3 regions of the Aminobacter sp. GW821-FHT11F06 genome follow, and region 1 is predicted to be linked to each of the others. Evidence: predicted binding sites of a transcription regulator. Region 1 holds the regulator's gene; each other region holds the start of a gene.

Region 1 (10,473 bases):
AAGAACCTGCTGGCCATCATCCAGAGCATCGCCAGCCAGACCGGGCATTATTCCAGCTCCATCGACGGCTTCCTCGAACGGTTCCGCGGCCGGCTCCAGTCCATCGCCTCGTCGCAGGACCTCGTAACCTCCTCCAACTGGCGTGGCGCAGGCTTCCGCGAACTGGTCGTCGGCCAGGTCGGCCGCTACAGCATCGACACGAAACACACAGTGCGCTTTTCCGGCGACGATCCCTACCTCAACCCCAACGCCGCCCTGCATATCGGCCTTGCCGTCCATGAGCTGGCAGTCAATTCGGTGAGCTATGGCGCGCTTTCCCGCGCCGACGGCTATGTCGAGGTCAACGCCGCCAGAACGACGGCTGGACCCGACGGCGAAGAACATATGACGGTGCACTGGTCCGAGGCGATAGGCCCAGTGGCCGACAGCGCGATGCGCAAGAAGCGTTTTGGCAGCGTAGCACTGGAGCGCGTGGTGCCGACTGCGCTCAACGGCTCCGCGGAACTCGATATCGGCACCGATACGCTGGAATATCGGCTCGTCATGCCCAAGGCCAATTTCGAGATGGAGTAGGTGCCGGAAGCCTGCCGGCTCCGTCATGCCCCAAAGGTTCAAGCGCCAGCACGTTCAAAAGAATGAGTCGCCGACGCCACGGAACTTTTAGCCACGCATCGCCGTTTCTTGGCCGAGGTGGTTTGCCATGGAACACATCGCAGCACTCTTGTTGGTCGTTTCCTGCTCGCAGGATTTGTCAGGTTGCCGTGAGGTTCGTCCGCCCACGGCTGTTTTTGAAGTCTTTGAGGACTGCCAGACCGAAATGCCCAATGCCTTGCGTGCCCTCACGCCACAGTATCCGCGTATCTTCGCCAAATGTCTGGAGGTCGACCCCGCTCTTGAGGACGACTACGATCAATTGACTTGGAACGTCCTGCCCAATGGCACACTCGACGCAACACTTTCTGTTTCCAACGTGGTGGTTGCTTCGGGAAGCCATGCCAAGCCGGCTTATGTTCACTAGCGGGCCGCCGTATCCTGTCTGCGTGCCGCATCGACATATGGCGGATACGCTAAGCCGTTGAATTGATGTGCCAGCCCGAAAAACGGATTCCGCTTCTTGGGCTGATGCGCTAAGTGTTGAAAGGGACGATGTTAAAGTGAGAGGACTGACCGCATGAAGAAAATTATCATTGCCCTTGTGGCCGTCGTTGCAATTTCGGGCTGCACGACCACCGAGCGCGATCTCGCTGTCGGCACCGGCGTCGGTGCAGTGGCTGGCGGGCTGATCGGCGGCGGCAGGGGTGCGTTGATCGGCGGTGCCGTCGGCGCTGCATCCGGCCTGCTGGTGCGCAACCTGCGCAACGGCTACTGCGAATATCGCAACAGCCGCGGCCAGATCTACACCGCGCGCTGCCGTTAAACGCGACGAATTGGAAACCCGGCGTCGACACTGTCGGCGCCGGGTTTTGTTTGTCCGGCAACAAGAAGAACCTCAGCCGCGATAGGGTATGTCGATCTCGACCCTGAGCCCGTCATCCGCATAGTGCCGCATGATCCGGCCATCCAGTTCGCGGGTAATGTTCATGTCGATCAGCTTGGTGCCAAAGCCGGTCTTCTCCGGCTTTGAAACGCCCTTGCCGTTGCGCTCCACCCAGTTGAGCACCAACCGCCGCCCTTTGCCCCGACCATCCAGGTGCCAATCCACCTTCAGCCCGCCGACAGAGTTGTCGGCATCGCCATATTTCAGCGCATTGGTCGCCAGTTCATGGAAGGTCAAGCCGAGCGCCTGCGTCGTGGTCTCGTCGAGTTCGACAACGGGACCAGTCGTCATACCCTCAGGCAGCTCCTTTCCGAACACCTGGCCGAGTTCGATGCGCAGCAACTCGCTGAGATCGGCCTTTTGCCAGCGCGAGCGCGTCAGCATGTCCTGGGAGGCGGCCATCGCCTGCAGCCGCGCCGAAAACGACGCCGAGAATTCATCGACGTCCTTGGAGCCGGCAGCTGTCTGCCGCGCCATCGCCAGCACGCGCGCGATCGAGTTCTTGATGCGGTGCTTCATCTCCTGAAGCATCAGGTCCTTTTCGAGAAGGCTCTTCTCGGTCGTCTCGTGCAGCAGGCTCGCCGCCTCATAGGCGCGCTGCTGGTAGCGGGCAACCAGTGCGATCGAGCCAGCAAGCACAAGCCCGAACAGGCCCAGCATCAACGGTGCCGTGCGTGGCGATGGCGGTACAAAAGCGGTGCTCGGTCGAAAATTGATCGTCCACTTGCGGCCTGCGACATTGGTCTCGCGCGTCACCGAGAAAGTGTCGCCATAGCTGGAGTCGGGCGGCGCCTCCGAACGAAACAGCAATGTGTCTTCGCCTCTCGTCCCGTCAAACACTTCCACCGACACCGGCAGCAACGGCGCCTTGCCGAGTGCCGCCTGGAACAGCTCGGCCGTGCGGAACGCGACATAAAGGAAACCGGCAGGTTCCGAACCCCCGTCATCCGGCCTGTCGACACGCGAAAACACCAGGATACCCGGCTGACGTGCCTCATTGTCGTTGCCTTGGCCGAGCAGCACGCGCCCGGTTGCCCTGGATTCACCCTGCCCTGCCATCGCCGCCTCGATAGCTGTTTTCCGCAACGGGTCGGTCGCCATGTCGAAGCCCATGGCATCGAGACTGTCCTTGCTCATAGGCTCAAACAGCACGATTGGCGTACGCCATTGCAGGTTGGTGTCCGGGAATGGCTTACGGTCGATGCCGTAGCCGCCCTTCAACTCACGCGTGATTACGTCTTCCTGGCCGGTTTCGATGAATCGCAGGAAACCGATGCCGCGCAAACCGGCAAAGTTCTTGGCGACATCGAGCGAATCGAAGAAGGCGCGAAACTGGTCACGCGAGATGTCGCCCTTCTGGGCCGCAAACATTGCCTGCGTCGCGTGCAGCAGGGCGAGATCGAACTCCACCCTGCCCTCGATGCGGTTGAGCGCATCATCGGCCACCGACTGGAATTTGATGCGGGCTGCCTCGACCGTCGCCAGATAGACGAGCGCCGCCATCGTCAGGCTGACCAGCGTGACGGCAACAAAAATCAGACTGGGGAAGTATTTTCTCAATTCTGGCTGGCCCGCATCTCCGCTCGTTCATTAAAGCATGATCGCGAAAAGTGGGAACAGCTTTTCGCGATCATGGTTCAATGGTTCACCAGCCGGCTTGGCCAGATCGATACATACGCCCTTCAGGCGGCGATCTGCATCGCTCCAGGTCCTGGGATGGCTCCGGGCGGGCATTTGCCAAGAATGATCATGCCGAGCACCTCGTCCTTGGTCACGTCCTGGGTGCGCGCCGTGCCCACCACCTGGCCGTTCTTCATCACGCAGACGCGGTCGGCGAGATCGAAGACGTCATGGATGTCATGGCTGATCAGGAAGATGCCGATGCCATCGGCCTTGAGCTGCTTGACCAGTTCACCGACCTGCGCAGTCTCTTGCGGCCCAAGTGCCGCTGTCGGCTCGTCCATGATCAGGATGCGGGCGTTGAACAGGATGGCGCGCGCGATCGCCACCGACTGCCTTTGGCCACCCGACAGCTTGCTCACCGGCTCCTTGAAGCGCTGGAAGCGCGGATTGAGCCGGCCCATCACCTTGCGCGCCTCGGCTTCCATGGCGACGTCGTCCAACGTGCCATAGGCGGTCATGATTTCACGGCCGAGGAAAAGGTTCGCGGCGGCATCGACGTTATCGGCCAGCGCCAGCGTCTGGTAGATCGTCTCGATGCCATATTTCTTGGCGTCGCGCGGATTGGCGATCTGGGCCTCGCTGCCATTGACGAAGATGGTGCCGCTGTCGCGCTTGTAGGCGCCCGACAGGATCTTGATCAGCGTCGACTTGCCAGCACCATTGTGGCCCAGCAGGGCCATGACTTCGCCGGGATAGAGATCGACCGAAGCATCGTCGACGGCGCGGATGCCGCCGAAGGCAATCGAGATGTTCTTCAGGTCGACGAGCGGGATACGGGTCTGTTCCATGATCTTGGCTCCCGATTTCGTTAGACGCGCTTGCGGTAGAGCGTGTCGAGCCAGACGGCCACGACCAGCACCATGCCAACGACGATGTTCTGCAGTGGCGTGTCGAGGCCGAGCAGCACCATGCCCGACTGCAGCGACTGCATCAAAAGCGCGCCGAGCATCGCACCTGCCACCGTGCCGGAACCGCCGGCCAGCGACGTGCCGCCAATGACAGCTGCTGCGATGACGAGCAGCTCGTCGAGCGTGCCGAGCGAATTGGTGGCTGAGTTCAGGCGGGCAGAGGAGATAGCGGCGCTGATCGCGGCCAGGGCGCCCACGATCATGAATACCTTCATGGTGATCCAGCGCGTGTTGATGCCTGCGAGATTGGCTGCCTCGGGATTGCCGCCGATGGCGAAGACATAGCGGCCGAAACGGGTGCGGTTGGTGACGAAGGTCATGATGATGCCCACGGCCACCGCGATGAGGACGGGAATGGCAATGCCATGGGCGATGAACAGCCCGCCTTCGGGAACGGTGATGCCATTGGTCTCAGCGTATTTACGCACGATGCCGATCGGCCAGGGATAAGAATTGGCAATCCACACCGCGCCAAGGATCACACCGCAGGTGATGATGCCGAGAAATGCCTCGGCCCAGAGCGGCCGCAGCGGGAACTTGAAGCGCTTGCGTTGCCGGCGGCCATTCAGCAGCATGAGGACAACCGCAAGGCACGCGACAAGACCGACGATCCAGCTCCACGTCGCCCCGATGGATCCCTGCGGACCACCGCCCATGAGCTGGAAGTTCGCGTCGAGCGGCGCGATCGTCTGGCCTGATGTGACCCACCAGGCCGCGCCGCGCCAGATCAGCAGTCCGCCCAAAGTCACGATGAAGGCAGGGACCTCCATATAGGCAATGATGAAGCCTTGCAGCGCGCCGATCACCAGGCCGAGCGCGATGCCGATGACGAGCGCCAGCGCCCAGATCCATGGATTGCCGAGTTCGAGTCCGACCGCCTTGACCAGGAAATGCACCTGGGCGAAGCCCATCACCATGCCGATCAGGCCTTCGGCCGAGCCGACCGAGAGATCGATGTTGCGCATGACGATGACCAGAACCATGCCGGTGGCCATGATGGCCACGGCGGAAGCCTGCACCGACAGGTTCCAAAGGTTGCGGAAGGTCAGGAAGGTGCGACTGTCGAAATCGAACGGATTGACGCCGAGGCGCAGGCTCGAAATCACCTGCAGTCCGACCCAGATCAGCAGCAGTGCGCCGACCATGCCAAGCATGCGTGTGTCGATCTCCGTATCACGGAGGAAGCGTCCGCCGAGACTGAGCTCGGTCGTTCGCGCTCGGTCGGCCGGCGCGTTGGAAGTCGTTTCTGCCATTGTTACCTCCCAACCGGGTGGCCGTCTCCGCGGCAGCCGGTATGCGCATGATAGGGGCAATCCGCCTGGTCATGAAGCGGGCGCTTTTGAAAAACGCCGCGGACGAGCCGCGGCGTTCTGCGATCGGATCGATCCGGTCTTAGTTGCAGGCAGCGACCGAACCGGCAGCGACGCCCTGGCAGACCACGTCCTTGCCAACCCAGCCGGCGTCGATGACGAGGTTGAGGTTGTCCTTGGTGATCGGAACCGGGGTCAGGAAGACCGAGTTCAGCTCCAGGCCGCCCGGCGTCTTGAACTTGGTGACGTTGGCGATCTCTTCCATCTTCTTGCCGTCGGCGAGCTGCGAGGCGATTTCAGCCGCGTTCTTGCCGAGTTCGCGCGCGTCCTTCCACACCGAGACGGTCTGGGTGCCGAGCGCGATGCGGTTCAGCGCGGCATGGTCGCCGTCCTGGCCCGAAACCGGCACCGAGCCGGCAAGGCCCTGCGCCTGGAGTGCCGCGATCGCGCCACCGGCGGTGCCGTCGTTCGATGCCACCACCGCGTCGACCTTGTTGTCGTTGGCGGTCAGGAACTGCTCCATGTTCTTCTGCGCGTTGGCGGGCAGCCAACCGTCGGTGTAGGCTTCGCCGACATTCTTGATCTTGCCGCCGTCGATGGCTGCCTTGAGCACCTCCATCTGGCCGGCAAACAGGAAATCGGCGTTCGGATCGGCACCGCTGCCCTTGATGAAGACGTAGTTGCCCTCAGGCTTCGCGGCCAACACGCCCTTGGCCTGCATGCGGCCAACTTCCTTGTTGTCGAAGGTCAGGTAGAAGGCGTCCTTGTTTTCGATCAGGCGGTCATAGCCGACGACCGGAATGCCCTCGGCGACAGCCTTGTCGACGGCCGGGCCGATGGCCGATGCGTCCTGCGCCAGGATGATCAAGGCGTTGGCGCCCTGCGAGATCAGGCTTTCGACGTCGGTCAGCTGCTTGGCAGGCGACGACTGCGCGTCAGCCGAGATGTACTTGTCGCCAGCAGCCTCGATAGCGGCCTTCATGGCGGCTTCGTCGGTCTTCCAGCGTTCTTCCTGGAAGTTCGACCACGACACGCCGATGACCTTATCCTTTGCCGAAGCCACTGCCGAAAGCGACAGCGTCATGGCAACACCCGCCAGGATGGCGGTGGTAAACTTTTTCATTATTTCCTCCCTGCGCCCAACGGGCGCGCCTACTTCGCGATAGCCCATGGAGAAGCTCTTTTTTTCGAGCCTCGAAAAAATAGTGACTCAACGGCCAGCCGCTGTCAACATGGTTTCGCAAGGCCTTCCTAATTTTTTCGGAGCTCGAAATAAATAAAGACTTTTGGTGTCGGCTCTGCCAAAATGGCTAGGCGCGTAAGGGACTGCCGCTTAAGAAGGCAGCGCTTCGCCGGGAGGAAGACAAGCACATGTCGGTCGGCATACGTCACGACGATCTGAGGCGGCGCAACCGCGCCATGGTCATATCGGCAGTTCGTCGCGCCAGCCAGCCTTCGCGCACCGAAATTGCCGCCACAACGGGCCTCAGCCACTCCACCATATCGACGATTTCCTCCGATCTCATCGCCGAGGGCATCCTTGCCGAAGCCAAGGGCAATGAACAGACCGCAATGAAGCGCGGCCGGCCGCAGGTCGCCCTCGCCGTCGACCCCAAGGCTGCGTCGATCGTCGCCGTCGTGCTGTCCCTCAACAGCCTGTCGGCTGCCATCATCGATTATGCCGGCAACACCATCGTCGAAGACAGCCGCCGTCTCGTCACCCAGCGGATGCCGGCGCACGCATTGATCGACGAATGCGTCACCATGATCCGGGGCCTGATGGATCGCATCGAAACAACCTACGGCCCGGTGCTGCGCATCGCGCTCGCCGTCCAGGGCATCACCGATTCCGGCTCGCGCAAGCTGCTATGGTCGCCGATCACCCCGCATGACGACATTCCCTTCGCCGACCGGCTCGAACAGGAGTTCGGCGTGCCGGTGACGGTCGAAAACGACTGCAACATGATCGCCGAGGCCTTGCGCTGGCGCGACCCGGTCCGCTACCGCGACGACTTCATCGCCATCCTGCTTTCCCATGGCATTGGCATGGGACTGGTGCTGAAGGGTGAATTGTTCACCGGCACGCATTCATCCGGCGGCGAGTTCGGCCACATGATCCACCGCCCCGACGGCGCGCTCTGCCGCTGCGGCCGGCGCGGCTGTGTCGAGGCCTATGCCGGCAACTATGCGATCTGGCGCAATGCCCGTTTGGGCGATGAAAATGCCGAGCCGCTCGCCGATCTCTCCGACGAGGACATCACCGCCCTCGCCGACGCCGCCCGCGACCATGACGGTCCCGAGCGCGAAGCGTTCCGCAAGGCCGGCGAAGCCATCGGCTTCGGCCTGGGCTCGATGTTCGCGCTGATCGACCCGGCACCGCTCGCCTTCGTCGGTGTCGGCGCTGCCGCCTTCGACCTGATGGAGCCACACGTTCGCGCCGCCATCGCCAAGACGGCGGGCGGGCTGCATTCGAAGGCGATTTCCTTCGACACCGAGCCGAACGAAATCCCGCTCATCCGCCTGGGCTGCATGATGCGCGCGCTGCTTTACGTCGATCAGGAGATCTTCGCCGCCGGCACGACCCCGCGCAGTGCCGGGGCGGATGTCGCCTAATCCTCGCGGATGGCGTAGCCGGCGCCGCGGATGGTGCGGATCACGTCGGGCATGCGGCCGGTGTTGACCGCCTTGCGCAGGCGCCCGACATGCACGTCCACTGTGCGTTCGTCGATGTAGATCGTCTCGCCCCAGACATTGTCGAGCAACTGGCTGCGCGAAAACACCCGGCCGGGATGCCGCATCATGAACTCAAGCAGCCTAAATTCGGTCGGCCCGAGCTTGATCTCGCTCTTCTTGCGGTAGACGCGGTGCGACTCGCGGTCGAGCATGATGTCGCCGACCTTGAGGATCGACGACAGCACTTCGGGCTTGGCCCGGCGCAGCAAAGCCTTGACCCGCGCCATGAACTCCGGCGTCGAGAACGGCTTGACCAGATAGTCGTCGGCACCGGTCGAAAGCCCACGCACGCGGTCGCTCTCTTCGCCACGCGCCGTCAGCATGATGATCGGCAGGCGTTCGGTGTCGGGCCGCATCCTCAGCCTGCGGCATAGTTCGATGCCGGAGAGGGCCGGCACCATCCAGTCGAGCACCAGAAGGTCCGGCACGTTTTCCTGGAGCCGTATTTCGGCCTCGTCGCCACGCGTGACGACTTCGACCTGATAGCCTTCGGACTCGAGGTTGTAGCGAAGCAGCACGCCCAGCGGCTCTTCGTCCTCGACGACCATGATCTTGGGGGCGATCATCGGCTGTCCTTCATGTTGGAGTTCAGGTGGCCGAAACCGGCGACGTGGTTTCTTCAACCTTCGGCCGGTGGAGCGGCAGCTGCGTGCCGGTGACCACGAAATAGGCGTTCTCGGCGATATTGGTGACATGGTCTCCAATGCGCTCCAGGTTCTTGGCGCAGAACAGCAGATGCGTGCAGGCAGTGATGTTGCGCGGATCTTCCATCATGTAGGTCAAAAGCTCGCGGAACACGGCGTTGTACTGGATGTCGATCTTCTGGTCGTCGGCGCGCAGGTTCTTCAGGCCCTCGGCCTGGCGCGCGACATAAAGATCGACGACGCCCCGCACCTGGTCGAGCACCAGCTGTGCCATGGCATCGATCGAATGCGAAAGATTGCGTGGCGTCGGCGACTGGCCGACGGCGCCGACACGCTTGGCGATGTTCTTGGCAAGATCGCCGATGCGTTCGAGATCGCCCGCCATGCGGATGGCGCCGACCACGGCGCGCAGATCCTGGGCCATCGGCTGGCGCTTGGCGATCAGCGTAATCGCGCTGTTGTCGAGTTCGCGCTGCTTGGCGTCCATGATCGTGTCGTCGGCGACAACGCTTTGCGCCAGCGCCTGGTCGGACGACAACAGTGCGCGGATGGCACCGGCAACCATCGAGCCGCCGAGATCGCCCATGTCACGGATGAGCTGGTCGACATGCTGGAGTTCTTCGTCGAAGGACCGGACTGTATGTTCGCCCATGATTTATTCCTCGTCTCGTATACGGCGGCGAAAACGTCCACTCAGCCGAAGCGGCCGGTGATGTAGTCCTGCGTCCGCTTGTCGTCGGGATTGGTGAACATCTTGTCGGTAGCGCCTTCCTCGACGAGATAGCCGAGGTGGAACATCGCCGTGCGCTGCGACACACGTGCCGCCTGCTGCATCGAGTGGGTCACGATCACGATCGTGTAGTTCTCGCGCAACTCGTCGATCAGCTCCTCGACCTTGGCGGTGGCGATCGGATCGAGCGCCGAGCACGGCTCGTCCATCAGGATCACTTCAGGTGCGACCGCAATGGCGCGGGCGATGCACAGGCGCTGCTGCTGGCCGCCCGACAGGCCGGTGCCCGGCTCGTTGAGACGGTCCTTGGCTTCGTTCCACAAGGCCGCCTTCTGCAGGCTTTTTTCGACGATCACGTCGAGCTCGGCCTTGTTCTTGGCAAGGCCATGGATGCGCGGGCCGTAAGCGACGTTTTCGTAGATCGACTTGGGGAACGGATTCGGCTTCTGGAACACCATGCCGACACGCGCGCGCAGTTCGACGACGTCGATCTTGGGATCGTAGATGTCTTCGTTGTCGAGCGTGATCTTGCCGCCGACACGGGCTGTGTCGATGGTGTCGTTCATGCGGTTGAGGCAGCGCAGGAAGGTCGACTTGCCGCAGCCCGAAGGGCCGATCAGCGCCGTCACCTGGTTCTGGCGGACGTCGAGATTGACCCCGAACAACGCCTGCTTGTCGCCATAGTGCACGGTGACCTGGTCGCCGCGCATCTTGATGATTTCATTGGGTCTGTTCATCTCGGCATTCACCGCGTCTTCGAGTTTTTTCTCGGTCATGATGTTCATAGCAGGATACTCCTTGTCCATGCCCTACCAGCGGCGCTCGAAGCGGCGGCGCAGGACGATGGCGACGATGTTCATGGCCATGAGGAAGATCAAAAGGATGATGATGGCGCCCGACATGCGCTCGACAAAGGCGCGTTCGGCCT
Region 2 (10,473 bases), on a different contig from region 1:
AACTGGGGCATCGCCGGAACCTATCTCGCCGACTGGGTCAGCTATGAGGTTCGGCCGCAGGTCACCTTCAGGCCGGACCGCCTCGATATCGGCTATCCGCGCTTTTCATCCTACCGTGCCGACCGGCACCCTGAATGGCTGAGCTTCGACTTGGCCCCAGCGGCCACCGCGGCACCTGCCGCCAACAAGGCAGCGGCCAGCCGCGTCACCGCCCATATCGGCAGCAACAACACGGTCGACGTTACCCCGACCAGCGTGACGGTGACGCGCGGCACGGAAACGCTCGACATAGCCGTCGCACCCCAGGCCAGCATCGCCGTGGTCGGCACCCTGCCCGCCTGGGCGACGCAGAAGGCGCCGGGCGAAAAAATCGTTGTCGATTTCGGCTTTGCCGGCTCCGTCCAGATCAACGCCGACGACGTCAAGATCCGCCACCGCTTCCTCGGCTGGCAGAACTTTGTCTTCGACGGCCATTCGCCCTACTGGGGCAAGTCGACGAGCGAAGTCCTGTCGCTGGTCATGTCCGACACGCGCATCGATCCCAAAATGTCGAATGCCTCCCTTGCCTGGGACAACATCGTCAACAACTCCGAATGGCAGCATGGCGACGTCTGGGTGAAGCTTTTGCAGACCATCGTCATGGCCTTCGTCGGAACGCTGTTTGCCAGCGTGCTCGCCTTCCCGCTGGCCTTCCTTGCGGCCCGCAACATCACGCGCAACCGCCTCGTCAACCAGGTCGCCAAGCGTTTCTTCGACTTCCTGCGCTCGGTCGACATGCTGATTTGGGCACTGTTTTTCACCCGCGCCTTCGGCCCCGGTCCCATCGCCGGCATGTCGGCGATCTTCTTCACCGACACCGGCACCTTCGGCAAGCTCTACTCCGAGGCGCTGGAGAACATCGACGACAAGCAGCGCGAGGGCATGCGCTCGGTCGGCGCCTCGCCGGCGTCCGTCCAGCGTTATGGCGTGGTGCCGCAGGTGCTGCCGGTGCTGATCAGCCAGTCGCTCTATTTCTGGGAATCGAACACCCGCTCGGCCACCATTATCGGCGCTGTCGGCGCCGGCGGCATCGGCCTCAAGCTGTGGGAAGCCATGCGCACCAATTCCAACTGGGCGAACGTCGCCTATATGGTGCTCTTGATCCTGGTCGTGGTGTTCATCTTCGACAATATCTCCACCGCATTGCGCCAGCGGCTGATCGGCGGGAAGGCCAGCCACTGAACATCTGTGGCCGGCCATTGCAAATCTTGAGAAGTCGGCCACTACTTCGTCAAACTGTCACGCAAATCATCTATCGGGCAATCGCCCTCAAGGACTCGCGCCATGCGCTATGCCATCTATTTCACGCCCGAACATGACGACCCGCTGTGCCGCATCGCGGCCGGCTGGCTCGGGCGCGATGCGTTTGGCGGCGCTATGACCCCGGCCAAGGCCTTCGGCGATCTGTCCGCGGCGGAAGTCGCGTTCCACGCGGCCGCCGCACGCCGCTACGGTTTCCATGCCACGCTCAAGGCGCCGTTCCGCCTCGCCGAAGGTGTTTCCGAGGCGTCGCTGATCGATGCCGTTTCTTTTTTTGCAAGCAACACAACGCCCTTCGACATCCCGCGCCTGAAGCTTGCCCAGATCGACGGTTTTTTCGCCCTGATCCCGGCAGAGCCCCTGCCCGAGCTCGACCGCTTCGCCGGCGAGGTGGTCACCGCCTTCGAGCCTTTCCGGGCACCGTTGAGCGACGCCGAAATCGCCCGCCGCAACCCCGAGGCCCTGTCGCCGCAGGAACACAGCAACTTGAGCCGGTGGGGCTATCCTTACGTATTCGACACCTTCCGTTTCCACATGACGCTGACCGGCCGCGTGGCGACCGAGGAAGCACCGCGCGTCCGCGCCGCGATCGAGGAATGCCTGGGCAATGTGCTCGACAAGCCGGTGCCGGTTGACGGGCTGGCGCTGTTCGTCGAGCCCACGTCGGGCGCGCCGTTCGAGGTGCAGGCCTATCGCGCTCTGGGCAATCAAGCCGAAAGAAAGACCGCCTGAGATGACCGACCTTGTCTTGAGAAACGCCCGCCTGGTTCTGGCCGACACCGTCATCGACGGTTCGATCGTCGTGCGCGACGGCAAGATCGCCGAAATCTCCACTGGCCCGAGCGCGGTTGGCGAGGACATGGGCGGCGACTTCATCATTCCCGGCCTGGTCGAACTCCACACCGACCATCTCGAAGGTCACTACGCGCCGCGTCCGCGCGTGCGCTGGAACCCGATCGCAGCCGTACTTGCGCACGACGCCCAGGTGGCTTCCGCCGGCATCACCACCGTCTTCGACGCGTTGCGTGTTGGCATGGACGAAGACGCCGACATGACCTCCACCGACATGCGCCTGCTCGCCGACGCGATCGAAGACAGCGTGCGCGCCGACCGCGTGCGCGCCGACCACTTCATCCACCTGCGCTGCGAAGTCTCGGCCGGCGACTGCCAGGACAGTTTCGCCGTTTTCGACGGCGACGACCGCGTCAAGCTGGCCTCGCTGATGGATCACGCACCTGGCCAGCGCCAGTTCGTCGACCTTGAAACCTATGCCTATTACTACCAGCGCAAGCTGAAGCTGAACGACGTCGAATTCCAGGCCTTCTGCGACAAGCGCATGGGCGATTCCGCCCGTAACTCCAAGCCGAACCGCGATGTCATCTCGGCCGCCTGCCACGCGCGCGGCATCGTTTTGGCGAGCCACGACGATGCCACCACGGCCCATGTCGACGAAGCGATCGCCCAAGGCATTCGCGTCGCCGAATTCCCGACCACGCTTGAAGCCGCCAACGCCTCCAAGGGAGCCGGGCTCGGCGTCTTGATGGGCGCGCCCAACGTCATGCGCGGTGCCTCGCATTCGGGCAATGTCTCCGCCCGCGCCCTTGCCGAACACGGCCTGCTCGACATCCTGTCGTCCGACTACATCCCCTTCAGCCTGATCCAGTCGGCTTTCTTCCTCGGCGAAGTCGTCGAAGGCATCTCGTTGCCGCAGGCGATGGCGATGGTGTCGAAGAACCCGGCCGATGCCGTCGGCCTCACCGACCGCGGCGTCATCGAGGCCGGACGTAGGGGGGATCTGGTGCGCGTACGGGTCGACGAGCATGTGCCCGTGGTTCGCACCGTGTGGCGTGAAGGCCGCCGGGTCGCTTAGGCCTCGACCTTCTCTTCATCGTTGAGGCTGATGAGCGTCATTTCCATGTCGGGTTCGTCGCCCGAGCAGACGCACAGCATCTCGGCATCACCCTCGCCCACCGAGAGGTAGGCGTGGCCCATGGTGGAATCGATGTAGACGCTTTCGCCTTGCTTGAGCCGCACCGGCGCATATTGCTCGGTGTGGACCTCGATCTCGCCTTTCAACACGATCAGGAACTCCTCGCCGGCATGCTGGGTCAGCGGGCCGAACTGCTCCAGCGTGCGTGCCCGGGCGCTGGCGATGATCGGCACCATGCGCTTCCGCACCAGATCGGTGGCGAGGTAATAGTAATCATAGTTCCGGGTCAGCTGGCGCAGCGTGGTTGCCTTCGATGCGATCGAGCGGCGGGTGCGCGCAGATGGCTGTTTGGAATCGCCGCTCAACAGTTCGGTGACATGGATGCCCAGGCCGCCGCAGATTTGCAGCAGCTTGTCGTAAGTCAGCGACATCTGGTCGTTTTCGACCTTCGACAGCGTCGATACCGCGACACCTGTCAGATGGCTGACATCCTGAAGCGTCCAGCCATGCTGCCTCCTGAGGTTTCGCAGGCAGTCGCCTAGATTCGGTTGTTCCGACATGGCTATCTCCATCACCCGTGATTCAGTAGCTATTCCAACTCCCTCCGTACCGCAAGATTCACCAACATTTTTCCTATACGCTAAATATTGACTGCATTCGAAAATGATTTTACCAATGGCCATGCATTCCAATTCCCGTACCCAAAAAGTCATCGTCATTGGTGGAGGCATTGCCGGCCTCTCGCTCGCAGCGGCCGTCCAGCAATGGGCAGAGGTCACGGTGATCGAACGTGAAACCCAGCTCGGCTATCACGCCAGCGGACGCTCCGCCGCCCTTTTTTCCGAGACCTATGGCAACACGGTCGTGCGTGCGCTTTCGGTGGCGAGCCGGCAGGCCATCATCGACGGCGGCTTCGTCGAGCACGTCAGAGGCGCCTTGCACTTCGGCGGCCCCGGCGACACCGACGCCATTGACCAGTTGGCCGAGGAACAAAAAGCCTTGGTGCCAAGCGTGCGGCGCCTGTCTGCGGACGAGGTCGCGGCCATGGTTCCGGCCATCGCAGCGGAACGAACCTGCGGTGCGGTCTACGAACCCGGCGCGGTCGACATCGACACCGGCAAGATGGTCCAGGCCCAGGCATCCGCGCTCAAGGCCGCTGGCGGCAGCATCGTCACCGGTGCGGAAGTGCTGGAAATCAAACGTACGCCGCAAGGTTTTCGCGTTGTCACCACCACCGGCATCCATGAAGGCGACATCGTCGTCAACGCCGCCGGCGCCTGGGTCGATGTCATCGCCGGGCGCGCTGGCCTGCCTGGTCTCGGTTTCGCGCCCAAGCGGCGCACGGCCTTCCTGTTCGATCCGCCCGCAGGCGTCGACGTTCGCAACTGGCCGCTGGTCGTCGACCTGCATGAGCGCTTCTACTTCAAGCCGGATGCCAGCCGTCTGATCGGCTCGCTCGCCGACGAGACCGACTCCGAGCCTTGCGATGCCTACCCCGAAGACATCGACATCGCGACCGCCGCCTACAACATCGAGGAGGCAACGGGCCTGAATGTCGGCCGCCCTTCGACGCCATGGGCCGGACTGCGCACATTTTCGCCCGACCGCACACCGGTCGCGGGCTTTGATCCGCGCCTGCCCGGCTTCTTCTGGCTCGGCGGCCAGGGCGGCTACGGTTTCCAGGTTTCGCTGACGCTTGCCCGTCTCGGCTCCGCCCTGATGCGCGGCGAGCCGCTGCCCGACGATCTCGTCGAACTTGGTGTGACCTACGGCGCGCTCGCGCCGGATCGTTTCGTGCAGTCGGCCAGTTCGCGCGCCGAGCACGCCGTGAGCACTTAGACCTAAGTCCGAAAGAATGTTGGCGCGGAGGGAGGAGAACCGCCGCGCGGTAACGTCAAGACAGAAGAAAATCAGGGAGGGATTGCAATGACATCTTCAGGCATGATTTTGCGCGCGGCGCTTGTCGCCTCGACCATCCTGCTCAGCGGGCAGGCTTACGCCAAGACCCTGGTCTACTGCTCGGAGGCGAGCCCCGAGACCTTCAATCCGATGCTCACCTCAGCCGATTCCACCATGGACGCCGCTGCCAAGACCATCTTCAACAGGCTTGTCGAGTTCAAGCCGGGCACCACCGAGGTCGGGCCTGCTTTGGCGGAAAAATGGGAAGCCTCGGACGACGGCAAGGTCTACACCTTCCATCTGCGCCACGGCGTCAAGTTCCACGCCAACGAGACCTTCACGCCGTCGCGCGAGTTCAATGCCGACGACGTGCTCTACACCTTCAACCGCCAGCGCGACGCCGCCAATCCCTATCACAAGCTGGCGAACGCTTCTTACGAGTACTTCAACGGGCTTGGCATGGGCTCGATGATCGAAAAGGTCGAAAAGGTCGACGACTACACCGTGCGCTTCACGCTGACCGCGCCGAACGTCACCTTCCTTGCCGGCATAGCGCTCGACTATCTCTCCATCCTGTCGCTCGAGCAGACCGAAAAGATGGTCGCCGCCGGCACGCCCGAACTGATCGACCAGCGGCCGGTCGGCACCGGCCCCTTTGTGCTGGAGGCCTACCAGCAGGACGCCCAGATCCGCTATTCCGCCAACAAGGACTACTGGAACGGCGCGCCCAAGGTCGACACGCTGGTGTTCGCCATCACGCCCGAGCCGGTTGTCCGCGTCACCCGCATCAAGGCCAATGAGTGCCAGGTCGCGGCCCCGCCGCCGGCAGCAGCGCTTGCCGAACTCAAGGGCAACCCGGACATAGATATCTTCAGCCAGCCGGGCCAGAACATCGGCTCCGTCGGCTTCAACACCGAGCACAAGCCGCTGGGCGACGTGCGCGTGCGCACAGCCCTTGCCAAGGCGATCAACCGCCAGGCCATCGTCGATGCCGTCTATCAGGGTGCCGGCACTCTTGCCGGGAGCGTTGTGCCGCCAATGCAGCTGGGCGCGGTCATGGACGCGGCCGTCGACTACGATCCGGAAGGCGCCAAGAAGCTGCTCAAGGAAGCCGGCCTGGAAAACGGCGTCTCGATCAAGCTCTGGGCCATGCCCGTTTCGCGTCCCTACAACCCCAATGCGCGCCGCATGGCCGAGATGATCCAGGCCGATTGGGCCGCTGTCGGCGTCAAGACTGAGATTGTCACCTTCGAGTGGGGCGAATATCTCACCCGCACCGCCAAGGGCGAGCACGATGCCTATCTGCTCGGCGGCAGCAGCGACAATGGCGATCCCGACAACATGCTCTCCTTCTCCTTCGCCTGCGACGGCGTGAAAGGTGGCTCGAACCGCTCGCGCTGGTGCAACGAGGCGTTCGACAAGCTGCTTGAGGCAGGCCGCGTCACCGCCGACCTCGAAAAGCGCGCCGAGATCTATCGCCAGGCGCAGGCGATCCTGAAGGCCGAGGTGCCGGAAGCTCCGATCGCCCATTCGGTGGTCTCGATCCCGGTGCGCAAGAGCGTGCTCAACTACGTGATGGATCCATTCGGCCGGCAGAACTTCGCCGGCGTCGACATCGCCGAATAGCAACGCCTCAGGAAGGGCAGACAGTCATGCGCGAAGATTTGAACCGTCTGCTCGAAACCTACCGCGCCGATGGCGCGGTGGGTGCCTCGCTTGCCTTCGCGCTCGGCGATGGCGAAACGGTCGCTGTCACCACGGGCCTTGCCGACCGCCCGAACAATATCCCTGTGTCCCCCGACCATCTGTTCAAGATCGGCAGCTGCACCAAGACCTTTGTCGCCGCGGCCCTGATGAAGCTCGCCGACGAAGGCACGGTCGATCTCGGCGGCCCGATCTCGGCATGGTTTCCCGACCTGCCGCGCTCCCACGAGATTTCGGTGCGCCAGCTGATCAACCATCGCGGCGGCCTGCCCGAATTCGAATACGACATCCCCATGGACCCGAGCCGGTCCTGGACGCCGGCACAACTGGTCGACCTCGCCTTCAGTGTCGGCGGCCAGACAGCTCCGGGAGGCCCGGCCGTCTACAACAACACCGGCTATGTGCTGGCCGGCATGCTGATCGAGGCCGCTTCAGGTCTCACGCTTGGCGAGTATGTCCGCCGCAAGGTGCTCGAACCGCTTGGCCTTGAGGATACCTGGTCGCCGGCGACCGAAAGCTTCCCTAAGGAGCGCATGGTGCGTGGCTACTACCACCGCCCGAAACCCGCAAACGATGCTGCGACCGGCCTCGCCGAGGGTGGCGAGATGTGGCGCATGGACGGCGTGCTGCCCTACTCCGACGAATTGCAGGATTCCTCCGAGAGCTTCCCCTTCTCCGGCGCCTATGGCTGCGGCGATATGGTCTCGACGCCGAGCGACATGGTGAAGTTCATGCGGGCGCTGTTTTCCGGTCGCCTGCTGCCCGCGCCGCTGTTTCGCGAGATGAGCGAAAACCGCGCCGAAGTCAGCTTCCCGGGAACCCGTATGCGCGAGACGGGCGCCGGCCTGTTCCAGAGCAGCTATGCCGATCGCCTGTTTTACGGCCACCAGGGCGGCATTCCGGGCTACGTCACCGTCATGCAGCATGAGCCGAAATCGGGCCTGACAGTCGCCATGACTTGCAATGCCGGCTCGGGCAACCGGCTGTCGTTTTATGCCAGCAGCATGCACCCGGTGTTCGACCAGGCGATCAGGATCATCCTGCGCGGATAGAGTTTAGACGCCGAGGCGGGCGGCCATCTGGCGAAGGTCGACGCCAAGTTCGGATGTCACCTCCAGCGCGCGGTCGTCGCGCGCTGGAGCGTCATTTCCAGGCTGGTGCGCAGCGAGCACCCGGTCGCGCTCACGGATCAGGACCTCGATTTCTTCGGCATAAAGCCCAAGCACGGCACTCAGCCAGCGATTGACCAGATAGGACGGCCTGGCGAAATGCAGGTCGAAGCGCGGCAACAGCGCGATTGTCGCCTCAGCCGCGAGCCAATTGTCACCGACAACCCACTGGTTGACGGTGAACAGGCGCAGCAGCCGGCCATAGGCATCGACGCCGACTGCGATGAGATGGTGGATCGGCCCGTTCGGCCCCTCGGGCCGGACGAAGCAGTGGAAATGGCCATGTTCGGTCCGGCCCTCGGCCGGTGGATGGCTGTGGTAGTACCACTGCGCGCCGGTCTCGGGGTCGAACACGTCGCCTGAGGGAAAATGCTCCCAGACGGCAACGGACTTGGCTTCGCGCAGCGTTTCGAGCAGCACGTTGCTGCCCGACTTCGCCATCACCTGCTCGCAAAACAGCGCCTGGCGCGCCGCTTGTGCTTTTGCCTCGTCCATCTCGGGCCTCCTTGCGCCAGCTTGCGCTATTGCGGCTGGGGCGCGCAAGGCGAAGCGGCGGGTGCCGCGGCACATGGTGAAGCGGCAGCGCAAGGCGCAGGTGCAGCCGAACAGGGTGAAGCTGCCGAACAAGGAGCCATCGCAGCACAAGGGGCGGGCGCCGCCGAGCATGGAGACGCCGCCGCACATGGTGAAGATGCGGCGCATGGCGACGCTGCCGAGCACGGCGATGCCGCCGCACAAGGCGACCCGGCAGCACAAGGCGTTGCCGGTGCGCTGGCAGCCGGCACGGGCCTAGGTGCCGCAGCGAAACGGTAATGATCGGCGGCGATCGCCGAAGTGGCGGCAAGGAAGGCAGTGCCGAACAGAAGTGTGTTGCGCGTGCTCATTTGGTCTTGAACCCATCGAGGCCGAACAGCGGACGCAGCGCCACGCCGCCGAAACTGCCCAGGAATGCCGAGGCAAACCACAGCCAGCCATGCACGCTGCCCGAGGCGATGCCGGAAAACAGCGCGCCGACATTGCAGCCAAAGGACAGTCGCGCGCCGTAACCCATCAAAACACCACCGATGGCCGCAGCGAGGAACGAGGCCAACGGCACCTTGACCTTGGGCGCGAATTTGCCGGCAAGACCGGCGGCCAGTGCAGCGCCCAGGATGATGCCGAAATTCATCACCGAGGTGACGTCGGCGAGCACACTGGAGCCCAGCGCCTTGGCCGGGCCGGGCCAGCTCCAGAACGCCCAGGTTTCGACCGGCACGCCAACCGCCTGCGCCACCTTCGCACCCCACAGGCCAAAACCGAATGTCACCGACCAGGGATGGCCGGCGGTCAAAAGTGTCGCGATGTTCAGCCCGGCCAGCGCAAGTCCCGCACCGACCAGCGGCCAGGGACCATGCAGCAGCCGGGCAAGTCCGTTGCGCGGTGCCGGCTTGGTCTTTTCGAGCCCGCCATGGGCGCGGCGCTCGACAAGCACGGTTGCGGCAGCCACGGCACCGAGACCTACGAGTGTGACGATGACCCCGCCCGGCACGCCGAGCGTCCGGCCCAGGCTGATCTCGGGCAGCGACGGCAATGCCAGCCACCACGGCAGATGTGCCGTGCCGATGACGGCGCCGACGATGAAGAAGATGAGCGTGACCAGCATGCGCGAACTGCCGCCGCCGACGGTGAACAGCGTGCCCGAGCCGCAGCCGCCGCCAAGCTGCATGCCTAGGCCAAACATCGCCGCCCCCACCAGCACCGACACGCCGACCGGTGCGAAGGCACCGACCAGCGCCTGGCCATTGGCGCTGCCGAGCGCCAGAAGCGGGATGAAGACCACCGAAGCAGCTGCGATCATCAGCATCTGCGCGCGGATGGCGTTGCCGCGCTTTTCGACAACGAAGCGCCGCCAGCCGCCGGTGAAACCGAAGGAGGCGTGGTAAAGCGTCAGGCCCAACAGGCCGCCGATGACAAACAATACCGCCTGTCGGGGGCTGATCGCCTCGCCAATGGCAAGCGCTCCGAGTGCAAGCGCCAGCGCCACAAAGATGACGGGGCCCTTGTCGAGATTGACCCGGGCGGCAGGCGCCGGGGCGGTTGCGGTAATCTGGGTCATTTCAGTTCAGTCGCAAATTTGAGTGTGAGGATGCATCGCCCGTTCAACGAAAGATGTCCAGGATCGCTCCTGGACATCTCTGATTTCGGGCCTGCGCTCGTTGGCGATTCGGGCCTGCGCTCGTTGGCGATCAGGAGCCGGGCTGAACCGGGCGTGCCGGGTCGGCGGCCCACTCGGCCATCGAGCCGTCATACATCTTGGTGTTCTTGTTGCCTTCGATCTCGCTCAGGCCGAACCAGACCACCGAAGCCCAGTGGCCGGTGTTGCAGAAGGCGATGTTCTTCTCGTCGGTGCCGAGACCAACGCCCTTGGAAAGCGCCGCGACAGCGTCCTTGGAGGCGAACGAGGCCTTGTCGGCGTCGTAGAGCTTGGTGTTT
Region 3 (10,473 bases), on a different contig from region 1:
CGCGCCAACCAGCTCGGCGCCCGGCTCAAGCAGCGGCTGGAATCGCTGCGCGACGACGTGCCCGAGATCGTCGACATCCGCGGCCCCGGCTTCATGAACGCGGTCGAGTTCAACGACGTGAAGAAGGGCACGCCCTCGGCCGAATTCGCCAATGCGGTGCGGCTCAAGGCACTGGAAAAGGGCCTGATCCTGTTGACCTGCGGCGTCTACGGCAACGTCATCCGCTTCCTGGCGCCGATCACCATCCAGGACGACGTCATGACCGAAGCGCTCGATATCCTGGAAGCCGCGATCCGCGACAGCCGGACCATCGCCGTTTAGGCTGGCGGCAGCGCGGCGAGCGCCGCCTTCAGCGCCTCGGCACCGCCGGCGACCTGCTCCGCCGTCGGCGAGAAGCCGAGGCCCAGCATCTTGCGGCCGAGCATATGGTCGGCCGGGCGGTTGACGGATTCGATGGCGACGAGCCTGTCGCCAATGAAATGGAACACAGCAAAGCGGTTTTCGGCTGGCTCACCGGATAGAATCTGGCGGTCGCTGCCTGATGTCAGGCCGACCATCTGCAGCTTCATGTCGCCGATGTCGGACCAGAACCACGGCACGGCACCGTAGCTGCCGTCATGGCCAATGATGGTGCGGGCGGCAAGCTTGGCCTGGTCGGTGGCATTTTGCACCGACTCCAGCCGCACGTCGCCGCCGGTCTGCCAGTGGCGGTAGCTGGCGTTGTCGCCGATAGCGAGGATTTCAGGCACCGAGCTGCGCATCGCCTGGTCGACGCGGATGCCGTTGGCGATGGTCAGCCCCGCCGTCTCGGCAAGCTCGACATTGGGCACGACGCCGATGCCGACGATGACCATCCTGGCCGGCAATCTTTCGCCCGCCGACGTCAGCACGCCAGCGACATGGCCGCCCTCGCCCTCGATACGCTCGATGGTGGTCTTGAGCAGGATGCGGATGCCCGAGGCGGCCAGACGCTGGCGCACATGCTCGGCAATGAGCGGCGCAACCGCGCGGCCCAACAGCCGGTCGAGCGCCTCGACAACGGTGACGCGACGGCCGCCGGCGGCCAAAGTGGCTGCGATCTCAAGGCCGATGAAGCCGCCGCCGATGACGACCACGTCTTCGCACGCAGCACTATGGTCGCGGATCAGCCTAGCGTCGGCGACAGAGCGCAGCGACAGAACGCCGGCAAGATCGGCACCCGGCAGCGGCAGGATGCGCGGGCGCGAGCCGGTGGCAAGGATCAGATGGTCATAAGCAAGGTTGCCGCCGCCTGCGAGCTCAAGCCGGCGCGCACCGACATCGACGCGCTCGACAAGGGTTCCGGGGCGCCGTTCGATGGCATGGCCGGTGTAGAAGGTTTCGCCGCGCAAGGGCTGCGGCTGGGCGGCGGCATCCTTGATGAAGGTCTTGGACAGCGGCGGCTTGTGATAGGGCAGTTCCTGCTCGTCGCCGACAAGCAGGACGGGACCGTCATAGCCCTCTTCGCGCAGACTGGCGGCCGCTTGCACACCGGCATGGCCTGCACCGACTATAACGACACCGTTCTTCATGCCCGCCTCGCTGTTGGGGAGTTACCGGGGAAATGGCCGTTGGCCCACCCGGCCACAAGGGCCAAGGTCGGATTTTTGGGTGACAGTCTGGTACCGGCCTGTCAAGCGCGTCCAGCCGTATTTGGCTGACGCGCGGCGAGAAGACCAGCCGCTACGCGTTGTCGCAGGTGATGCGCACCGAAACGTCACGAGGGCGGATACGTATCTCGACAAATCAAGGAGTTGGCGGCTTCCCCTCCGCCATAAACTGGACAATCTCAGTTTAGAATTATTCTAAACTATTGATCCCGCTACGTTTTTCGCTGACAGCGCGTTGACTTTTGCCACCACAACGCTTTTATGAGGCCGTGCTTTACAGCGCCTGTCTTTGATGTCTGGGCCTTTAACCCTTTCGATTGGAGCCTATCGGGTGCCTGCCTTCGTCGAACCGCGCCACTGCGCGGGTACCTGCAGCATGGTCGCGCTGCGCCCAAATTGGGCCTCGAACCACGCGCATGTCCGAAGCCGGGCCAACCCTAAGCTTTCACTCGAATCCATGCCGCCGATGCAGCAAATGGCTGACGGCACACGATTTTTCGGCGCGGTCCCGCGCCATCTGGTTCACTGAGGAGAGACCATGCCTGCATCCATCTCGCGCAACCGGCACTACGGCAGGCTTGCCGCCATTGCGGCAACGACCGCGCTGACAGCCGCGATCTTCGTGCTGCCGGCCAAGGCCGGGACCGACGCCAAGGCAGTTCTCACCACCTACTCCGACATCGCGCTCGCCAAGTATGAGGACTCGCTGACCACAGCCAAGGCACTCGACGTCGCGGTCGAGGCGTTGATCGCCAAGCCATCGGCGGAAACGCTCACAGCGGCGCGCGAAGCCTGGAAGGCTTCCCGCATCCCCTACCAGCAGACCGAAGTCTACCGCTTCGGCAATGCCATCGTCGACGATTGGGAAGGCCGCGTGAACGCCTGGCCGCTCGACGAAGGCCTGATCGACTATGTCGACAAGAGCTATGGCACCGAATCCGACGAGAACACCCTCTACACGGCCAATGTGATCGCCAACCCGTCGATCGCCATCAACGGCCAAAAGGCCGACGCCTCCAAGATCACCCCTGAATTCCTGTCCGGCACCTTGCAGGAGGCAGGCGGCATCGAGGCCAATGTCGCCACCGGCTACCATGCCATCGAGTTCCTGCTCTGGGGCCAGGACCTCAACGGCACCGGCCCTGGTGCCGGCAATCGCCCCTATACCGACTACGACACCGCCAACTGCACCGGCGGCAATTGCGACCGTCGCGGCCAGTACCTCAACGCTGCTTCCGACCTGCTGGTTGCCGATCTCGAAGAGATGGTCGGCAACTGGAAAGCCGACGGCGCGGCCCGCAAGGCGCTGCTCGATGGCGAGACCAACACCGGCATCTCTGCGATCCTCACCGGCATGGGCTCGCTGTCTTATGGCGAACTCGCCGGACAGCGCATGAAGCTCGGCCTGCTGATCCACGATCCGGAAGAGGAGCACGACTGCTTCTCCGACAACACCCACATCTCGCATCTCTACGACGCGATCGGCATCCGCAACGCCTATCACGGCAGCTACAAGCGCATCGACGGTTCGACAATCGAAGGCCCGTCGGTGTCGGATATGGTCAAGGGAACGGACGCGGCCCTCGACACCGAGCTGTCGGGCAAGCTCGACACGACCGTCGCCAAGATGGAGGCGATCGCAGCCCGCGCCGCCGCTGGCGAGGCCTATGACCAGCAGATCGGCGAGGGCAATGTCGAAGGCAACGCCACCGTCCAGGCCGCCATCGACGCGCTTGTCGACCAGACCAAGTCGATCGAGCGTGCGGTTGCCGCCCTCAAGCTCGACGCGATCGCCTTCGAGGGTTCGGACAGCCTCGATTCCCCCGACAAGGTCTTCCAGTGAGCCTTGACCGCACCTAGATAATTTCAGCCAAGCGGCGCGCCGGAAACGCGCCGCCAGCCATCCCTAGAGCCCGTTATGCTGATCTGCCATTGCAACCTGATCACCCAAAAGGAGATCGAAGATACGATCATAGAACTCCTGGACAAGGATCCCTGGTGCCTGATCGTGCCAGCTAAGGTCTATCACACGCTGCAAAAGCGCGGGCGCTGTTGCGGCTGCTTCCCAAATGTGGTCGAAACGATCATTCGGGTAACCGAAGCCTATCACGCTCGTTCGGAGGCGAGCGGGGTCGATATCGTTTCACACATGGACCGTGTGAAAGAGTTGCGGATCCAATTCGGGAGCAGGATCAATGAAGGGCGAAAAACAGGTCATCGAGCGGCTTAATGAGGCGCTTTTCCTCGAACTCGGCGCGGTCAACCAATATTGGGTGCACTTCCGCCTGCTTGAGGACTGGGGCTACGGCAAGCTGGCCAAGAAGGAACGTGCGGAATCGATCGAGGAAATGCACCACGCCGACAAGCTTGTGGCGCGCATCATCTTCCTCGAAGGCCATCCAAATCTGCAGTCGCTGGCCCCTCTGCGCATCGGCCAGAACGTCAAGGAAGTGCTCGAAAGCGATCTCGCCGGCGAGTACGACGCGCGCACTTCCTACAAGAAATCCCGGGACATCTGCTCCCAGCACGGCGACTACGTATCCATGAAGCTCTTCGAGGAGCTGCTTGCCGACGAGGAAGGTCACATCGACTTCCTCGAGACGCAGCTGCAGCTGCTCGCGGAGATCGGCGAAGAGAAGTACGGCCAGCTCAACGCCGAGACCGCTGACAAGGCCGAATAGGACATGCCGGAATGCGGCGCACTTTTCTGACTACGCGCCGCATGCCAGCGGGTGCGCCCGCCCTCGACATCCCGGCCATTGGCTCTGAAGGCACCCCCACCCCTAACCCCTCCCCACAAGGGGGAGGGGGATACGCGCACGACCATTTTGGCCAAAATCATCAAGGTTTGGCGCTGGATGGTAGCGCCGCAAAGTCCCCCTCCCCCTTGTGGGGAGGGGCTAGGGGTGGGGGTCCCCGACCGGCGACGAGCCAGCGCAGCACCAAGGCGCTATGGGGCTTGCTTGCGGCCAATCTGATCCTGTTTGCAGCGTCCGCACCTTCCGTCGCCGGCGAGCCGGTTCCGGACGGGCTTAGCCCCGAACGCCACGATCTCAAGCCCGCCGACAAGGCGCGCGTCGACAAGATCGTCAAGCCGACCACCGACTTCAGCAAGGCCGAACAGTTCGAGCTGATGCAGGGCGGCGCGGGAACCTCGAAAAAAAGCGCCAACCGGGACGCGTTCTCGCAATCCTCGGCCAACATCACCTTCGAGGAAGAAGGCACCTTCAAGCTTGGCAATGGCTTCTTCACCAAGCTTTGGGTCTCCTCGCCGTCTTCGACCCAGGCCTCGGACGGATTGGGGCCGCTGTTCAATGCGCGTGCTTGCCAGAGCTGCCATCTCAAAGACGGGCGCGGCCATCCGCCAGAAGGCAAGGCCGATGCGACGTCAATGTTCTTCAGGCTTGCCCGCCCGGCGGTAACAGACGAAGAAAAGACAGCCCTTGCCGACCGCAAGGTGTTGAACTTCCCCGACCCCACCTACGGCGCCCAGTTCCAGGACCTCGCCGTGCCCGGCCTCGTTGGCGAAGGCCACATGGTCATCTCCTACGAGGAAATTCCGGTCGAGCTCGGCGACGGCACCAGGCTTTCGCTGCGCAAGCCGAGCTATTCGGTCAGCGATCTCGGCTACGGGCCAATGGACCCCAAGACGACGCTGTCGCCGCGCGTGACGCCGCAGATGATCGGCCTTGGGCTGATCGAACAGATCCATCCCGCCGACATCCTCGCCAATGCCGACCCCGACGACAAGAACGGCGACGGCATCTCCGGCAAGGCTTCGATCGTGCGCGACGCCAAGTCTGGCGAGCTGACGCTCGGCCGCTTCGGCTGGAAAGCCCAGACACCGTCGATCCGCCAGCAGTCGGCCGATGCCTTTGCCGGCGACATCGGCATCTCGACGCCCGACGTTCCGCATCACTGGGGCGACTGTACCGAGGCCCAGACCGCGTGCCGCGCCATGCCGACCGGCGTGCAGGAGCGGCTTGGCCCGGTCGAGGCTCCGGATCCGATCATGGATCTGGTCACCTTCTATTCGCAAAACCTCGCCGTGCCCGTGCGCCGCGACGTCGACAACCCTGAGGTGCTGCGCGGCAAGCAGATGTTCTACGAGGCCGGCTGCGCCGCCTGCCACATGCCGAAATTCGTCACCCGCCGCGACGCGCCCAACAAGGCGCAGGCCTTCCAGCTGATCTGGCCCTACTCCGACTTCCTGCTGCACGACATGGGCGAAGGCCTTGCCGACGGCCAGCAGGTCGGCGATGCCAGTGGCAGCGAATGGCGCACGCCGCCGCTATGGGGCATCGGCCTGACCAAGACCGTCAACGACCACACCTTCTTCCTGCATGACGGACGGGCGCGAAACCTGACCGAGGCGATCCTGTGGCATGGCGGCGAGGCGCAAGGCGCGCGCGATCGTTTTGCCGCGCTCGCCACCGACGACCGTGCCGCCCTTGTCAAATTCCTGGAGTCGCTCTGATGGCTAGACATACGCTCGCATCCGCCTTTGTTGCCTGCCTCATCCTGTCCGCGCCCGTGGCCCACGCCAACCAGGCCTCGGACAAGGTGATCGCCAACGCCATCGACGGCTTCATCCGCCCGACCTATGGCCGGCTCGTGCAGGACACGGCAGCGCTTGGAAAGAACCTCGACACGCTTTGCGCGGCGCCATCGGCTGATAATCTGACGGCCGCGCGCCAAGCCTTCTCCAAGACGACCGTGACCTGGTCGGAAATCGAGATCATCCGCTTCGGGCCGATCACCGAACACAACCGGCTGGAGCGCATGCTGTTTTGGCCCGACCGCAAGGGCACAGGGCTGAAGCAGGTGCAGGCAGCGCTCGCCGACAAGGATGAAACGGCGACCGACGCCGCCAAGCTGGCGCAGAAGAGCGTTGCCATGCAAGGTCTCGGCGCGCTGGAGTTCGTTCTGTTCGGCACCGGCGCCGACGAGCTTTCCGGCACCTCAGCCGCCTATCGCTGCGCCTATGGCAAGGCGATATCAGGCAATGTCGCCGCCATCGCCTCCGAGGTCGACGCGGCGTGGCGCGACGACAAGGGCTTTGCCAGCCAATGGCAGCATCCCGGGCCGCAAAACCCGCTCTATCATACGGCCTCGGAGGCAGCGACAGCGCTGCTCGAGGTCTATGTCAACGGGCTCGAGCTGGTCCGCGACGTGCGCGTCGGCGGCTTCTTCGGCAAGGACGCGGCCTCCGACAAGCCAAAACAGGCGCTGTACTGGCGTTCGCAGGGTACCGCCGCCTCGCTGGGCGGCAACATCGCAGGCATGAAGGCGCTGTTCGGCGCCTCGAAATTCGGCGGCCTGCTGCCCACGGATTCCGAGTGGATCGCCCAGTCGATCGGTTTCGAGTTCACCAATGCGCAAAATGCCGTGGCTGGTGTCACCGGGCCGATCGACGCCGTGCTCGCTGACCCGGAAAAGCGCGCCAAGCTCACTTATTTCAGCGTCGTCACGTCCAGCCTGTCCGATCTGTTCGGCACCCGGCTTTCCGGCGCGCTCGGGCTGACTGCCGGCTTCTCATCGCTCGACGGCGATTGATATGAAAACCCCGCTGTTCGACCGCCGCGATTTCCTCAAGGCGGCAGGCGCGACCTTCCTTTTGTCGCTGACGCCGGCCAAGCGTGCGCTGGCGCTCGAAACCGACGCTATGTTCGCCACGGCTTACCAAGCACGCACAGGCGAATATGGCGTCGCGGTGCTGTCGGAGGCCGGCAAGATCCTGCGCAGCGTGGCCCTGCCCGAGCGCGGCCACGACGTCACCTTCGACCCGGTCTCGCGCAAGTCGGTGGTGTTCGCGCGCCAGCCGGGCACCTTCATGCTGGTCTTCGACCACACCGGCAAGGATGAGCCGCTGACCATCCCGAGCATCGCCGGCCGGCACTATTACGGCCATGGCGTATTTTCGCCCGACGGCGCGCTGCTTTATGTGACCGAGAACGACTTCGACAACGCCGCCGGCATGGTCGGCGTCTACGACGCGCGCGACGGCTTCCGCCGCCTCAGCGAGTTCCCGACCCATGGCGTCGGCCCGCACGAACTGATCCTGCTCGGCGACGGGCGCACACTTGCGATCTGCAATGGCGGCATCGAGACCCACCCGGATTTCGGCCGCGCCAAGCTCAATATCTCGACCATGAAGCCGTCCTTCGTCCTGGTCGACCGCGTTTCCGGCGACCTTAGGGAAAAGCACGAGTTGCCGGAAAGACTGCACCAGCTGTCGATCCGGCACATGGATATCGACGCTCAAGGCACAGTCTGGTTCGGCTGCCAGCATGAGGGGCCGGCAACGGAAAAGCCGCTGCTCGTCGGCCGTGCCAGGCGCGGCGAGGAACTTGCCATGCTGGAGATGCCCGAAGACATCCTCGGCGGCTTCCGCAACTATATCGGTTCGGTGGCGGCCAATCGCGACGCCGGCCTTGTGGCGGTGTCATCGCCGGAGGGCAATGCCTGGGCGATGATCGACGCCAAGACCGGCAAGGTGGTCGCCAGGAACGAGCTGATCGAGGTCTGCGGCTTGGCACCCGACCGTGACGGCTTCCTGGCCACCACGGGTGCCGGCCTCATCGTCGAGCCGAACGGCGAGCAGGCAAGCCGTCCGGAATATGTCTGGGACAATCACATGCTGCGCATCATTGCGTAAGCCACCACTTACGCAATCACACCAGACCTGACACGTCGGAAAAAGCCACCGCCTTGCGCAGCACGGCAAGGAAACGCTCGCCGGCCACATCAGCCGCACCGCTGTTGTCGATGGCGACATGGCCGGGGCCCGAGAGATCGTGCTGCACGGTGCGCGCCAGTCGCGCCAGCACCTCCCCGCGCGATTCACGGCCGCGCGCCGCCAGCCGTTCGGCCAGGATTTCGGGCGATGCCGTGATTTCGACAACCGCGACATTGGCGTAGCGCTCGCGCAAGGTGGGAATGACGCCGCGCGAGGTGTTGGCGACGACGACATGGCCGATGTCGATCGCCCGGTCGACCGAGGCCGGAATGCCGTAGCGCAGGCCATGCGCTTCCCACGACAGCGCGAAGGCGCCGGAAGCGTCGGCCTCGACGAAGGCGGCGTCGGCCAGCGTGTCGTGATCTTCTGTCGCGCCGTCGCTGTGGCGGGTGATGACGCGGCGGGCGAATTCGACGTGCTCGTCGTCGCCAAGGCGCTCGCGCACATAGGCGATCAGCGTGTCCTTGCCGGCACCACTGGGGCCAACGACAGCGACGAAGACGCCGTTGCGGACGGGAGAGCCGATTTGGGTCAATTCACGCTCGATCAATGCTGAAACCATCATGCGTCGTCATTCCTCCGTGCCAGCGCATCGGCCCGCCGGGCCCTTCACAGGCAACGGCGCATTGAACATCTCAAGTGCCGCCCTGTCACCCACCTTGGCTTGGACCAAGGTCGACAGCGGCCCTGAAATGTCATTAGGCGATTTACATGACGGAATGACGAAACGCGGAGCGGCATAACCGCTCCGCCATCTGGATCAGGCGACGATGTCGCGAACCTGATAATCCTTGATCGCGGCGAAGCGGATCATCTTCCAGCGCTCGGCCTCGTAGTTGAGCGAGAACTCATGCTGGGCGAGGAACACCGGATCATTGTCGAGATCGCGCGCGATGTCGCCGCGATGGCTCTCGATGAAGCGGTGCAAATCGGCCTTGTCGTCGGCGTCGATCCAGCGGCAGATCGAAAACCGCGCCATCTCGAAATCGACCGGCAGCGTGTATTCGACCGACAGCCGCTCCTTGAGCACGTCGATCTGCAGCGCGCCAACGACGCCGACAATCGCCGGCGAGCCGTCCTCGGGCTGGAACAGCTGGACCACGCCCTCCTCGGCCATCTGGTGCAGCGCTTCCTTGAGCTTCTTGGCCTTCATCGCATCGCCGAGGCGGACGCGGCGGAGGATTTCCGGCGCGAAATTGGGAACGCCGCGGAACAGGATGTCCTCGCCCTCGGTCAACGTATCGCCGATGCGCAGCGTGCCGTGATTGGGGATGCCCACCACATCGCCGGCATAGGCTTCGTCGGCGGTGATGCGCGAACGGGCGAAGAAGAACTGCGGCGCCGACAGGCTCATCTGCTTGCCGGTACGCACCAGCTTGGCCTTCATGCCGCGCTTGAGTTCGCCCGAGCAGACACGGACAAAAGCGATGCGGTCGCGGTGATTGGGGTCCATGTTGGCCTGGATCTTGAAGACGAAGGAGGTCATCTTCTCCTCCGTCGCCTCGACCTTGCGCGTGTCGGCTTCCTGGGCGCGCGGCGGCGGGCCGATCTCGCCAAGCGCCTCGATCAGGTCGCGGACGCCGAAATTGCGCAGCGCCGAGCCGAAATAGACCGGCGTCATGTGGCCTTCGCGAAACGCCTGGAGGTCGAACGGCCGGCAAGCCTCGCGCGCGAGTTCCAGTTCCTCGATGAAGGCCGGGCGCTCATTGTCGGGCAACAGGCCGGCAGCGCGGTTGGAGTCGGGGCCATGGACCGGCGTGCGCTCCTTTTCGGCGTCGCCGTGGCGCACGGCGTTCTCGGCGAGGTGATAGGTGCCGGAAAACGTCTTGCCCTGGCCGATCGGCCAGGTGATCGGGGCTGTGTCGAGCGCCAGCTTCTCTTCGATCTCGTCGAGTATCTCGAAGGTATTGCGCGCCTCGCGGTCCATCTTGTTGACGAAGGTGATGATCGGAATGTCGCGCAGGCGGCAGACCTCGAACAGCTTCAGCGTGCGCGGTTCGATACCCTTGGCGGCGTCGATGACCATGACGGCGCTGTCGACAGCCGAAAGCGTGCGATAGGTGTCGTCGGCGAAGTCCTCGTGGCCGGGCGTGTCGAGCAGGTTGA

What was found. The regulator PhoB, encoded in region 1, activates phosphate uptake and scavenging genes when phosphate is short. The targets are predictions, from matches to a motif close to TGTCATNNANCTGTCAT.
Region 2: a site for PhoB is predicted at 1,266-1,282, ahead of AC1RTB_RS08920 (DUF1045 domain-containing protein). Genes of this name have one in related genera too.
Region 3: a site for PhoB is predicted at 9,079-9,095, ahead of phnN (phosphonate metabolism protein/1,5-bisphosphokinase (PRPP-forming) PhnN). Genes of this name have one in related genera too.

Annotation. Positions count from the first base shown of each region.
Region 1 covers NZ_JBXARL010000006.1:101,379-111,851, forward strand. The annotation lists gene AC1RTB_RS15890 (sensor histidine kinase) at 1-573, shown strand, start outside; gene AC1RTB_RS15895 (hypothetical protein) at 701-1,018, shown strand; gene AC1RTB_RS15900 (YMGG-like glycine zipper-containing protein) at 1,172-1,417, shown strand; gene AC1RTB_RS15905 (CHASE domain-containing protein) at 1,490-3,097, opposite strand; gene AC1RTB_RS15910 (ATP-binding cassette domain-containing protein) at 3,220-4,008, opposite strand; gene AC1RTB_RS15915 (sugar ABC transporter permease) at 4,029-5,381, opposite strand; gene xylF (D-xylose ABC transporter substrate-binding protein) at 5,521-6,561, opposite strand; gene AC1RTB_RS15925 (ROK family protein) at 6,810-8,051, shown strand; gene phoB (phosphate regulon transcriptional regulator PhoB) at 8,048-8,737, opposite strand; gene phoU (phosphate signaling complex protein PhoU) at 8,760-9,467, opposite strand; gene pstB (phosphate ABC transporter ATP-binding protein PstB) at 9,509-10,330, opposite strand; gene pstA (phosphate ABC transporter permease PstA) at 10,355-10,473, opposite strand, start outside.
Region 2 covers NZ_JBXARL010000003.1:201,392-211,864, reverse strand. The annotation lists gene phnE (phosphonate ABC transporter, permease protein PhnE) at 1-1,221, shown strand, start outside; gene AC1RTB_RS08920 (DUF1045 domain-containing protein) at 1,324-2,031, shown strand; gene AC1RTB_RS08915 (alpha-D-ribose 1-methylphosphonate 5-triphosphate diphosphatase) at 2,033-3,169, shown strand; gene AC1RTB_RS08910 (helix-turn-helix domain-containing protein) at 3,166-3,789, opposite strand; gene AC1RTB_RS08905 (NAD(P)/FAD-dependent oxidoreductase) at 3,905-5,068, shown strand; gene AC1RTB_RS08900 (ABC transporter substrate-binding protein) at 5,156-6,754, shown strand; gene AC1RTB_RS08895 (serine hydrolase domain-containing protein) at 6,781-7,884, shown strand; gene AC1RTB_RS08890 (DUF6969 family protein) at 7,888-8,496, opposite strand; gene AC1RTB_RS08885 (YeeE/YedE family protein) at 8,882-10,096, opposite strand; gene AC1RTB_RS08880 (sulfurtransferase) at 10,227-10,473, opposite strand, start outside.
Region 3 covers NZ_JBXARL010000002.1:585,243-595,715, forward strand. The annotation lists gene AC1RTB_RS07365 (4-aminobutyrate--2-oxoglutarate transaminase) at 1-321, shown strand, start outside; gene AC1RTB_RS07370 (NAD(P)/FAD-dependent oxidoreductase) at 318-1,550, opposite strand; gene AC1RTB_RS07375 (imelysin family protein) at 2,167-3,471, shown strand; gene AC1RTB_RS07380 ((2Fe-2S)-binding protein) at 3,547-3,858, shown strand; gene bfr (bacterioferritin) at 3,824-4,309, shown strand; gene AC1RTB_RS07390 (di-heme oxidoreductase family protein) at 4,588-6,105, shown strand; gene AC1RTB_RS07395 (imelysin family protein) at 6,105-7,184, shown strand; gene AC1RTB_RS07400 (DUF1513 domain-containing protein) at 7,186-8,286, shown strand; gene phnN (phosphonate metabolism protein/1,5-bisphosphokinase (PRPP-forming) PhnN) at 8,303-8,932, opposite strand; gene AC1RTB_RS07410 (peptide chain release factor 3) at 9,128-10,473, opposite strand, start outside.